3 regions of the Gracilibacillus sp. JCM 18966 genome follow, and region 3 is predicted to be linked to each of the others. Evidence: riboswitches for the same ligand, from Rfam matches in the RefSeq annotation. Region 3 holds a riboswitch; each other region holds the start of a gene.
What was found. A riboswitch is a leader RNA that binds a small molecule or an ion and turns the genes downstream of it on or off. The one in region 3 is predicted to bind S-adenosylmethionine.

Region 1 (4,249 bases), 680 kb from region 3:
GATAAAAAATAGGTTTAGTATTGGTCACTTCTGGGTATCAGAAACTATCGAGTAAATCCTGAAAAAGGAAGTGATATTGTTTTGATAAAAAAGAGTACAGCCATCATCTTATTTTTATCGTTTTTCTTTGTTTTCCCTTTGATTATAGAGGCAGAGGGGAAAACATATCATGTGGGAGCAACAGATTTACATGTGCGCTCAGAGCCATCTTTAAATGGACAAATTCTTGGTAAATTACAAGCTGGAGATCAAGTACAAGTGTTTGATGAGGCATATGGCTGGTATAAAACCTTTTATAATGGGAAAGAGGCTTGGATAGCTTCACAATTTTTAATGGTGGAAGAGCAAGAGCGAGCAGCTACTAATGATAGTTTAAACGATGTTTCTATTACTGCCACTGGTGTTCGGATTCGTTCAGGACCAGGTACAAATTATCCTATTATCGGTTTTACAACAATTGGAGAGTCTTTTTCGGTCGTTGATACTGAAGATCAATGGATAAAAGTAGATTTAAAGAATGGTAAAATTGGATGGATTGCGGGCTGGTTGACGAATCATCAAAGTACCACATACATACCTGAAGAACCATCAGCCCAGGCTACGTCAGATACAGAGCAATCTGTGGAACAAACAGCTACTACAACTACGGTAAGCAATGAGCAGAACTTAAATGGCTTTAATATTGTGCTCGATCCAGGGCATGGTGGCATGGATCCTGGAGCCATAGGACTTGGGGGTATCTTTGAAAAGGATGTCATTATGGAGGTGCTTTCTGAGATAGCAAGTGAGCTCCGTCAAGCAGGTGCAACGGTATTATTAACGAGAAGTAATGATAGCTATGTAGATCATGCCACCCGCTTGAGAATAAGTCATGCTTATCAGACTCATGCTTTTATAAGTCTACATTTTAATGCAAGTCCAATAGTTTCTGCTAATGGAATTAGCACACACTATTTTGGCCCAGATAGTAAAGAGCTTGCCTATGAAATGCAGTCCTCTTTATCTCAACATGTCACAATGAGAGATCGAGGGGTTCGAAGTAGTAATTTCTATGTACTAAGAAACAATCAAAATAAAGCACTCTTATTAGAAATGGGATTTATTACGAATCCTCATGACTTACTCACAATCCGAACAAGCGACTATCAAGATAACTTAGCAGAAGGGATCACCAAAGGTCTTTTAGCTTATTTTAAATAGAGAAGTGGCTGCATCAAATGGATGCAGGCGTTTCTCTATCATCGGAAATATTAATAACGGCAATGCGTGCACCTTTCTTGGCTAATTGCAAGCATGTTTCTCGTCCGATACCACTTTCACCTCCTGTTACGATGGCAACTTTTTTTTGTAGTTGATCATAATAAAACCTCTTTCTAGGATGAGTATGCGCTATTTTTTTGAAAACATAAATGAATGGATTAAAAAAAAGCTATTTCATGTCGATATAAATCATGAATACTCTTAAAAGAAAAATATTCAATAATTTATAAATACTTGTTGACAGTGGTGGTCTACCATGCTAAAGTATGTAATAACTAAATTAAATATAAGTAATCCACTCGGAATTACAATATTTGACAATAAATCTTATCAAGAGAGGTGGAGGGACTGGCCCTATGAAACCTCGGCAACCATTAAGCACAAAAGCTTAATAAAGGTGCCAATTCCACTAAGTGATCATGCTTGGAGAGATAAGAGAGCGAATTATTCACACTGAATCCTCTCTATCTCCATGTAGAGAGGATTTTTTGATCCGATAAAAATTAAATAGCTCTTATCAAGAGAGGCAGAGGGACTGGCCCGATGACGCCCAGCAACCATTAAGCTTCAGCTTAAAAGGTGCTAAATCCTGCAGGAAACATTCCTGATAGATAAGAGGGAGACAGCTGGTAGATAACCAAAGCCTTCTTCTTGTCGAAGAAGGCTTTTCTTTATACTTATATTAATTAAATGAATGGAATATTCAAGGAGGAAACTAACATGACAGCTTTTAAAAATTCAACGTATGATGCGGAGACCTTAAATTTACACGGTGGTCAGGCGCCTGATCCAACAACAGGTTCAAGAGCAGTGCCTATCTATCAATCTACTTCGTTCGTTTTCCATGACACAGAACATGCAGAGAGACTATTTGCACTTGATGAACCAGGAAACATCTATTCAAGAATTGGTAATCCAACTGTCGATGTTTTTGAGAAAAGATTAGCCCTTTTAGAAGATGGCGTTGCAGCAGTTGCAACAGCTTCGGGGATGTCAGCCATCACCCTATCGATCTTAAATCTAGCAAGTGCGGGAGACGAAATTGTTGCAGGTGTGAACTTGTATGGCGGAACCTATAATCTGTTTGCTGTAACATTACCAAGATACGGAATCAACGTAAAATTTGTAGACCCAACCGATCCTGAGAATTTCCGTCAAGCCATCAATGAAAATACGAAAGCAGTTTATGGTGAGATTATCGGAAATCCTGGCCTTCAAGTATTGGATGTAGAAAAAGTTTCAGAGATTGCTCATGAGGCAGGTGTACCATTGATCGTTGATAATACATTTGCCACACCTTATGGTTGTAAACCAATCACATTAGGTGCTGATATTGTGGTTCATTCTGCGACAAAATGGATAGGTGGTCACGGTACATCGATTGGCGGAATTATAGTTGATGGAGGTCGTTTTAACTGGAATTCAGAAAAATATCCTCAATTTACTGAACCAGATCCGAGCTACAATGGAATTCGTTATGCAATAGACTTTGGAACATTAGCATTTATCACAAAAGTGCGTGTCCAGTTATTGAGAGACTTCGGTGCGGCACTTAGCCCATTTAATGCCTTCCAGTTACTACAAGGATTAGAAACACTTCATTTAAGAGTGGAAAGACATAATCGAAATGCTCAGGAATTAGCAGAATATCTAGAAGAACACGAAGCGGTGGAATGGATTCGATATCCAGGATTGGAAAGCCATCCATCACACGCACTAGCGAAGCGTATTTTGAACAATGGCTTTGGCTCAATCATTGTCTTTGGTATTAAAGGTGGACGAGATGCAGGTAGAGATCTAATCAATAATGTTTCTCTATGGTCCCATGTAGCCAATGTTGGAGATGCTAGGTCATTAATTATTCATCCAGCTTCTACTACTCATCAACAGTTAAGTAAAGAGCAATTAGAGGAAACAGGAGTAACAGAAGAGCTTGTTCGTTTATCTGTAGGAATCGAATCAATTCGTGATATTCAAAATGATCTTGATCAAGCACTTGCCAAAGCAACAGGAATCGGTGCAGATGAAGCAAAACAAATCGTCGTAAATGATGAAGGGGTAATTAAATGGGCATTAAATTCTCCATATGAGCGGGTAATCGAGAATGGGGAAGAGGTGACTCGCCAAAAAACATTGGCTATTGTTGGTCTGAGTGGGAAGGAAGCAAGACCGAGCTACCGTCTAGCAAGAAAAATGCAACGTCTTGGATATAAAATTATTCCAGTTAATCCAAGGGAAACAGAGATTTTAGGAGAAAAAGCATACCCAGATTTAAAAAGTGTTCCTGTTCCTATTGACATTGTACAAGTTTTCCGTAGCCCTGATGCTGCGGTAGAAGTAGCAAAAGAAGCGGTGGAAGTTAAACCAAAAGTATTCTGGCTACAGGAAGGTGTTGTTTCACCAAAAGCAGAAGAAGTGGCAAGAGAAGCAGGGTTACAGGTTGTACACAATAGATGTACGTACAAAGAAGCCCAGCGGTTAAGAGGAACAATTTCCACTTATGCTTGTGAAATTTAATAGAAAAGAAAATAAAAAAGGGGACAATCTATCATGAAAAGAATACCATTAATAGATTTACGTAGTTTTTTAGCTATCGCGCTTTTTGGTTTCATTCTTGTTATTGCATCAGGCTGTGCAGCAGAAGGAGAAACAGAGGGAAAGCCTGAAAAAATCCGTTTAGATTATGCTTATTATTCGCCAACAAGCTTAGTATTAAAGAAATTCGAATGGGCAGAAGAAGTTTTTGCGGAAGAAGATATAGAGGTGGAGTGGACATTAAGTCAAGGAAGTAATAAAGCATTAGAGTTTTTAAGAAGTGATAGTATTGACTTTGGTTCATCGGCAGGTGCTGCAGCCTTAATCTCTAAGGAGAGTGGTGCACCAATAGAGAATGTATACATCTATTCGAAGCCAGAATGGACGGCATTAGTAACGAATGAAGGCTCAGGAATTGAATCCATTAAAGATTTAAAAGGAAAGAATGTTGCAG
Region 2 (4,249 bases), 1.8 Mb from region 3:
CTTCAATCGCTCTAATTCCTTTTAACGTAATTAGTTCCTTGTCGCCCGGTCCTGCCCCTACTAAATATACTTTACCCAATCTCTTCCCATTCCCTTCTTAATTGATGTTCTTGTTGCTTTGTTTCTGACTTTACTTGATATTTCATTAACACGATTGTAATAAGTATCGTTAAGAATAATAAGATTACAGTATAGTAAGAATGACGAATAAGGATTTCGGTTAAACTATAGGAAATCACTAGTGAAATGATTGGTGAAGAAATCCAAACCTTTGCAATACGATGGATGATTTTTTCCTTCCAAACATTTTGCCAGCTTTTCGTAGCACTGATTCCAACAATTGCCGTCGTCGTTACCTGGGTCATTGGGATAGGAACTCCTAAAAAGGAGGCAGCAATAACTAATATCCCTGTTGTGCTTGAAACAACAATTCCGTTTGCCAGTGATAGATTTGTGATCTTTTTGGCATTGGTATCTAACACTTTTCCCCCAAATAAGATGCTACCATGCGCTACCACTAACGCTAAGACAGGTAAACCAATCTCCATTGTTACTAAATTTGCTCCCACCAATGGTCCTAACGCATTCGCCACATTATTCATACCAGCGGCTATTGCCTCAAAAATACCTGTTATAATTAACAGTCCTGCTAATATTTTACTAGAAAATGAGACCTTTATCTTGTCTCGGTATTTCATTCTTACTTTTTCAAGCGTATATGTCACAAAAAAAGCTAAAATTGGGATAAGAAGCCATAAACCGACGATTTCTAATATAGAAACGGCATATATTTGCTGAAAAGACAAACCAATTCCGACAATAGCACCAACGGTTACCTCACTAGTAGAAAGTGGAATACCAATATAATTCGTAACAAATAAAGTACACGCAGAAACGGCCAGTATAATTGTAGCGATGCGAACATCCATGATTTCCTCTGGAATAATTCCCTTTCCTAGTGTATGAGTAACATGCTTTCCTCCCCAAAGAGCACCAACTATGGCTCCTGAACCAGCTAGAAATAATGCCACTTTTTTATGTTTTATTACCTTACTTCCATATACGACTCCCATACTAGCGGCAGAGCCACTCGCGCCGATATTAAAAGCAAATAAACATGCGGCAAAAAAAGCTAAAATGACTAACATTTTTCATCCTACTTCCTCTATTTTTATCTTCTTAGAAATGAAACCTGCATTTTTATTTCAAGTGAATCTCCGGGCGTGAATGCTTTTCTCTCCATATCAACATAATGCTTCATCAAAATGTCGTATAGGGTTGCCGCTAATTTTCTTACCCTCGCGTCCAGATTTATTAGCGAGATCCTACTTTCTTTCAAAAAAACAAAAAACTTCTACTTGGTCTAAAAGTAGAAGTTAAATACTTCTTCTTATCTGCCAAGGTTGTCTTGCTGGAATTAGCACAGTGCCTCAAATGCCTGTTGCTGAGATTTCATCGGGCCAGTCCCTCCATCTCTCTGGATAAGAAAGCATATAATGTTTTAAGTTATTAAATGATTTGTATTGAATATAATGGTAAATACAATTAATGTCAATAGGTCAATTCCTTGGATTGCTACTGCAATCCACTAAAAATCCTTTATAACCAATGGTTTTACTAGGTTTAATTTTTTTAAATTTTTTCTTGTATTTTTTTACTGGTGATTGTATGATATATTGTATAGTATTTCCAAAACGTTTTAACAACTAAATATTTTAAGCTTATCAAGAGAGGTTTAGGGACTGGCCCGATGATGCCTCAGCAACCAGCATTTTATGCATGGTGCTAAATCCAGAAGGTAATTACCGAAGATAAGAAGTATGTATAAATGTGGGGACTTTCTTCTTATCGGGAGAAAGTCCCTTTTCGTTTTATAGCATATCGTAGGAGGAATGATCGAAATGAAGCATATCGAAACATCATTAGCTCAAATTGGGAATAAATCTGATCCAAAGACAGGTGCCGTCGAGCCACCTATTTATTTATCGACAGCCTACCAGCATGAAACAATTGGCAATTCTACCGGTTTTGATTATACGCGAACGCGTAATCCAACCAGAGATATTGTAGAAAAGGCCATAAGCGACCTTGAAAAAGGCACTAAGGGATTTGCTTGTTCATCCGGTATGGCTGCGATTCAATTAGTGCTTGCCATATTTGAAAAAGGGGATCAAATCATCGTGACAGAGGATGTTTATGGTGGAACATACCGATTATTTAGTCACTATAGTGAAGCATATGCGGTCGATTTTCTCTATGTGAAACCAGAAGAAATTGCAGAACAAATCACATCGAAAACAAAGGCAATATTTATTGAGACGCCAACAAATCCACTGTTAATCGAGTTAGATATTCATAAAGTTGCCCAGATCGCTAAAGAACACCAGCTGCTTTTAATCGTAGATAATACCTTTTTCACACCATATCTCCAAAAGCCACTTACACTAGGAGCAGATATTGTCGTCCATTCTGCAACGAAATATTTAGGTGGACATAATGATGTTCTTGCTGGACTAGTTGCTGTGAAGGATCAACCGTTAGCAGAAAAACTAACCCATCTACACAATGCCATAGGAGCTGTATTGTCACCATTTGATTGTATGTTACTTATTCGAGGCATGAAAACGTTAAGTCTTCGCCTTGAGAAGCAACAGGAAAATGCTAGAGCACTTGAACAGTTTTTCAAGGAGCACCCTTTAGTAACAGACATTCTGTATCCCGGTAAAGGTGCAATGGTTAGTTTCCGGATTAAGGAGAAACAAATGGTTGTCCCCTTCTTATCCCATTTAAAAGTCATTTCTTTTGCGGAAAGCTTAGGTGGGGTGGAGAGCTTTATCACTTATCCAACAACACAAACGCATGCAGATATCCCTTTAGAAGAACGTGAAAAACGTGGTATTTGTGAAAGGCTGTTACGTTTCTCTGTCGGTATTGAGCATATAGAAGATTTAAAAGAAGATCTAGATCAAGCACTACTAAAGAGCAAGGAGGAATTACTTCATGTCTAACCAATTTGATACAAAGCTTATTCATGCAGGGCTACAACAAGGATTTAACGAAAAGGTGACAGGTGCCGTAAATCCTCCGATTTATTTATCATCTACTTATCATCAGAAAGAAATAAATGAATTCGGACCATTCGATTATAGCCGCTCAGGTAACCCAACCAGAGAAATTTTAGAAAAGACGATTGCGCAGTTAGAGAATGGATACGCAGGCTATGCCTTTTCTTCAGGCATGGCAGCTATCTCCTCCGCTTTTTTATTATTGGAAGCGGGAGATCATGTCGTTGTGACAAAAGACGTTTATGGAGGTACCTATCGATTTATCAGTCAGCTATTGACCAGCTTCTCGATTAGCCATACTTTTGTTGACATGACAAACATCGCAGAAATTGAAAAAGCTATTCAAAGTAATACAAAGGTTATTTATATGGAAACACCAGCAAATCCCTTATTGCAAATCACTGACATTAAGAAAGTGGTGGAGTTAGCTAAAGCCAATGATTGCTATACTTATTTAGACAATACATTTATGACACCATTGTATCAAAATCCACTAGATCTTGGTGTAGACATTGTGCTCCATAGTGCGACTAAATTCTTATCTGGTCATAGTGACGTAGTAGCTGGATTAGCTGTGGCAAAAACAGAAGAGTTAGCTGCAAAACTAAAATTTATTCAGAATACAATTGGATCCATTCTAAGTGCACAGGATTCCTATACCTTAATTCAAGGAATGAAAACTTTGGAGACTCGACTAACCAAATCAAGCCAATCTGCACTTGAAATTGCTAAATTTTTGGATGAACATCATGCGATTGAAAAAGTGTATTATCCAGGTCTTACGGATCATCCTGGTTTTAACGTTCATCATTCTCAAGCCAAAAGTGGTGGAGCAGTCCTATCCTTTTTATTATCAGAAAATGTTGACATAGAGGGATTCGTTAGAAAGCTAGAAATACCAGTCTTTGCCGTAAGCTTAGGGGCTGTGGAATCTATTCTTTCTCATCCTGCTACCATGTCTCATGCAGCAATGCCTCCACATGAACGAAAAGAAAGAGGGATCGAGGATCGCTTGTTCCGTTTATCTGTAGGTATAGAGAATGTCGATGATTTGATCAAGGATCTTAATCAATCTTTCCAACAAAGCAAATTAAGCCTTCCATTATAGAGGAGAAGAGAAAAGGACTGGGGGCTTGATTTCCTAAATGCATCGCTTCGATAAACTGTAATTTGGCTTCTTGCCT
Region 3 (4,249 bases):
ATTAACTGATGATTTCCCATTTTACAATCAACAGTCAAGAGATGCCCTTTCCTACTTAATAAATTCGCTGATTGATCAAGAATCCCATTTTTTAGCCCGATATAGCTCGTTTCTACATCATGACTATAGTAAACGAGGTCCTCCTTTTTTACCTTCAATTGATTCACATGACATAGTGCCAATAAATAGGCGGTAGTTACAGCAGCGGAGGAACTTAATCCTCCAATTGGTAGCCTGCCACTAATTACGGCACGAAAACCTGTCGTTAATTTCTGATCCTTGCTTAAGGCAAGCACTGCACCTCGTGCATAATTTCCCCAAGAGCCTGGTAGCATTTCCGGGACACGATCAATATGGAAATACTCTTCATCAGGAAAATCAGCACTTTGAATCCGAACATAACCATCATCACTTGCAGAAAAAACCATCTCTACATTTTCATCTAAAGCGAGTCCTGTCACGATACCGCCTTGATGATCCACATGTGCACCTAATGGACATATCCTTAATGGGGAAAGAACAGCGCTTAATGTGTCATCTCCATATACATCCTTATATAACTGTATTAACTCATGCATTTTTTATCCCTCTTTACTTTCCTTTGAGATGTGGAGAATCTGGCATTAGTTGCATGAATTCAATCCTATTCCCATCAGGATCTGTTGCCCAGCACTGGTAATTGTGATCGACACCTTTTGTAGGCTCCACATCTAATGGCCAGCCTTTCTTGTTCAAGTGATCCGCTATCTGTTGAATATCCTCCACCTCTAAGCATAGATGATGATAACCAGCAGCATTTTCTGGTTGAAGAGTGCCATCCTTCCCATGGTAGAAAAGCTCGATAAATTGCCGTTCACTAATTTTAAGATAGACAATCCAAGGTTCATCCTGTTCATTATGGAGTTCAAACGCTTTTTCCAGTCCTAGTACATCACAATAAAAGCTTAACGATCTTTCCATATCCCGCACAAAATAAGCTGTATGACCAATTCCCTTTATCACCATAGATTCCTCCTCTATTTTTAGCTAAATCGTATCATAACTGTCTTCATGACGCCATTGCTTTTTGCTTTAATGGGGACGACTAACAAATCTTAATCGTACTAGCAAGCCTAAATAGATGGCCATCGATGAGAAAATAGAAAATGCTGCAGTTAAATAAATATAATCATAATAAAATAAGAAAGCGATTTGTCCGAATACAATGGCGCCAATACCTACACCAAGATCAAAAAACGAGAAAAAAGTAGCATTTGCCATCCCTTTTCGATTGGTGCTTGCTTTATCAATCGCCCACGCTTGTAATGCTGGTTGAACGGTACCAAAGCCTAATCCATAAAGTGCTGCAGCTAAAAACAGGATGAAGGAATTGGGTAACCAAAATAACAATAGCATGGCGATAAGAATCAAGGAGGTTCCCGGTAGGAAAACGACGATATGTCCATAACGATCATATAATCTACCAGCGAAGGCTCTAGTAATCATTAAGAAAAGTGCATAAATAAGAAAGTAGACCTCAATGCCAGCAATACCCTCCTGCTCTGTATATAAAGGTAGATAAGAAGCAATCCCTCCAAATGCGGTTGTAATAAAAAATAATAGAATCGATGGCTGTAGGGCTGTCTTTTCAAAAAGATCAAATCTAGCTTTTTTTATCTTCTCACGGGATTCTACTTTTTTATATGTAATCTGAGTAGAGAGAATAAAGGCAATGATTCCAAGACTTGACGCGATTAAAAACAACACCGTAAAGGAGGTGACTCCATATAGGGACAGACCAAGAGCTGGACCGATAGCCAGTGCAATGTTACCAGATAAACCGAAATAGCCCATCCCTTCTCCTCTTCGCTTCTGTGGAATGAGATCTGTTGCAATAGTGCCAGTAGCTGTTGTCGAATAGCCCCAACCGATTCCTTGAACACAACGAATAAAAAATAACAGGATAACACTAGAAATAAAAGCAAATGAACCAACAGATAGAACAAATATCCCTAAGCCTAGCATGTACACAAATTTTCTCCCTACGGATTCTAGGGAATGCCCTGCATTCGGACGAAATAACAATGCTGAAAAGGTAAACACACCAGTAATAATTCCAATCATTTGATCATTTCCACCAAGGTGCTGCACAAATAAAGGAATGGTTGGTAGTGTCATCTGAAAGCCTAAAAATATAAAAAAATTTGCCATACAAATGAGGGCAAAATCCTTCGTCCATATTTTTTCTTTTTTTACTTCCTTTTCTAGAAGTTGCATTTATCTTACTCCTTTTTTTCGATACTCGAAATATATTTCTATTGTACAACAGATAGGTGGAAGTTAAAAACGAAAGGGCTTGCAAAAAAATCCCTGATAATTCCCTTAATTAACCATTGACATACCTAGCATCAAATGCTAAAGTTAAGCATATTAAAAATCTAATATTAAAGTAATTCACTCGGAATTATATACAAAATAACGTCTTATCAAGAGAGGTGGAGGGACTGGCCCTTAGAAGCCTCGGCAACCATTAAGTGGTATTTACTTAATACAGGTGCCAATTCCATCTAAGCTATGCTTAGAAAGATAAGAGAGCGGATCATGATGACCAAAGTCTCTCTATCTTTTATAGAGGGACTTTTTTTATTTCACTTAAAAGGAGTTAAAGACAATGGGGACTATTCTTCTCGACGGAAACCGAACACCTTTTGGAAAATGGAAGGGTGGATTGGCAAACTATTCAGCAACAGAATTAGGAGCTTCTGCCTTACATGCCTTAATTCAAAAAAATACAGAAGCACACCATCCAGATGGCGTCATTCTAGCACAAGTAATCCAAGCAGGAGCGGGGCAGAATCCCGCAAGGCAGGTTGCTTATCAAGCTGGCATCGATATTTCGACTCCAGCTATTACCTTAAATAATGTCTGTTTGGGGGGGCTTGCTTCGATTGCAGATGCTTCCAGAAGAATTCTGTTAAATGAAGGAGATTATTATGTGGTAGGTGGATTTGATTCGATGACAAATGCTCCTCATACCATTCCCGTTAGACTCGGTACAGGAATTGGGAACACGGAGTTAACAGACAGCCTATTACATGACGGTTTATGGTGTGCGCTAAGTGACCAGTCGATGGGTGTATTAACAGAGAAGCACAATCAAATCTATCAAATTAACCGCCAAGAGCAAGATGAATATGCTTTTCTATCTCAACAAAGAGCAGCTAGAGCTCAAACAGACAAATTGTTTCAAGCAGAAATTGCACCGATTGAGAATGTCTTAGCGAAAGATGAAGGCATCCGTGAGAATACTAGTCTTGAAAAGTTAGCGAGCCTCTCTTCTGCTTTTACGAAGAATGGAACGATTACAGCAGGCAATGCCTCCCAAATGACAGATGGGGCAAGCTTTGGAATCATCACCTCGGAGCAAAAGGCAAAAGAACTAGGGCAACAGCCACTTGCTAAAGTCATGGATTGGACAGAAATAGCAGGGCCTGACACGAGCTTACAAACAAAGCCAGCAAAAGCAATTGAGCAATTGCTCCAAAAAAACGATCTAACAATAGATGATATTGATTTGTTCGAAATCAATGAAGCATTTGCTAGTGTCGTGATTGCAAGCTGTCGTGAACTAAACATCGATTACAGTAAAGTGAATGTCAACGGTGGTGCTATCGCTATTGGACATCCACTAGGTGGCACTGGTCTTCGTCTCGTATTAACCCTTGCCCATGAATTAAAAAGACGTGGAGGTGGGCTTGGTATTGCTTCCCTTTGTGGTGGTGGTGGCCAAGGTGGCGCTATTTTAATAGAAGTATCCAATTAGAAAGGAGATTTTTTCATGAGTACCCGTTTGTTAAATCAATCCCCTTATTTGTGGGAACCAACAGAAGAACAAATCCAAGCTTCACATATACAAGCATTTGCCAAATTTTGTGGGCAGTCTCTTTTTCCTTATGATCGTTTCCATCGCTGGTCGATTTCCCATATCGGCGATTTTTGGTCCCATGTTTGGGATTATGCAAAAGTGATTGGAAATAAAGGAGAAACCATTTACACCCCTGCTGAGTCGATGGCAGACGCCACCTTCTTCTCAGAAGCGACACTTAACTTTACCGAAAATCTATTACGTGGACCGGATGAAAGAAAAGCTGTTTATGAGGCAAATGAGACTGGTGTCACACGTTCTGTCACAATGGGAGAGCTACGAACACTCGTCGCGAAAGCACAGAGAGGTTTAATCGATTTAGGTGTTCAAAAAGGAGATCGTGTC

Region 1: another riboswitch for S-adenosylmethionine. It lies ahead of ACZ5N5_RS18650 (PLP-dependent aspartate aminotransferase family protein); the one in region 3 lies ahead of ACZ5N5_RS01220 (acetyl-CoA C-acyltransferase).
Region 2: another riboswitch for S-adenosylmethionine. It lies ahead of ACZ5N5_RS12725 (methionine biosynthesis PLP-dependent protein); the one in region 3 lies ahead of ACZ5N5_RS01220 (acetyl-CoA C-acyltransferase).

The regions. Positions count from the first base shown of each region.
Region 1 covers NZ_AP043883.1:3,810,573-3,814,821, reverse strand. Annotated here, with positions in the region: gene ACZ5N5_RS18660 (N-acetylmuramoyl-L-alanine amidase) at 82-1,200, shown strand; gene ACZ5N5_RS18655 (hypothetical protein) at 1,214-1,291, opposite strand; SAM riboswitch class I at 1,585-1,698, shown strand; SAM riboswitch class I at 1,772-1,878, shown strand; gene ACZ5N5_RS18650 (PLP-dependent aspartate aminotransferase family protein) at 1,981-3,777, shown strand; gene ACZ5N5_RS18645 (aliphatic sulfonate ABC transporter substrate-binding protein) at 3,811-4,249, shown strand, end outside.
Region 2 covers NZ_AP043883.1:2,658,794-2,663,042, reverse strand. Annotated here, with positions in the region: gene cobA (uroporphyrinogen-III C-methyltransferase) at 1-79, opposite strand, end outside; gene ACZ5N5_RS12730 (anion permease) at 72-1,148, opposite strand; SAM riboswitch class I at 1,388-1,488, opposite strand; SAM riboswitch class I at 1,719-1,818, shown strand; gene ACZ5N5_RS12725 (methionine biosynthesis PLP-dependent protein) at 1,902-3,008, shown strand; gene ACZ5N5_RS12720 (aminotransferase class I/II-fold pyridoxal phosphate-dependent enzyme) at 3,001-4,173, shown strand.
Region 3 covers NZ_AP043883.1:272,501-276,749, forward strand. Annotated here, with positions in the region: gene ACZ5N5_RS01205 (GHMP family kinase ATP-binding protein) at 1-578, opposite strand, end outside; gene ACZ5N5_RS01210 (VOC family protein) at 592-1,002, opposite strand; gene ACZ5N5_RS01215 (MFS transporter) at 1,072-2,256, opposite strand; SAM riboswitch class I at 2,460-2,572, shown strand; gene ACZ5N5_RS01220 (acetyl-CoA C-acyltransferase) at 2,651-3,802, shown strand; gene ACZ5N5_RS01225 (acetoacetate--CoA ligase) at 3,818-4,249, shown strand, end outside.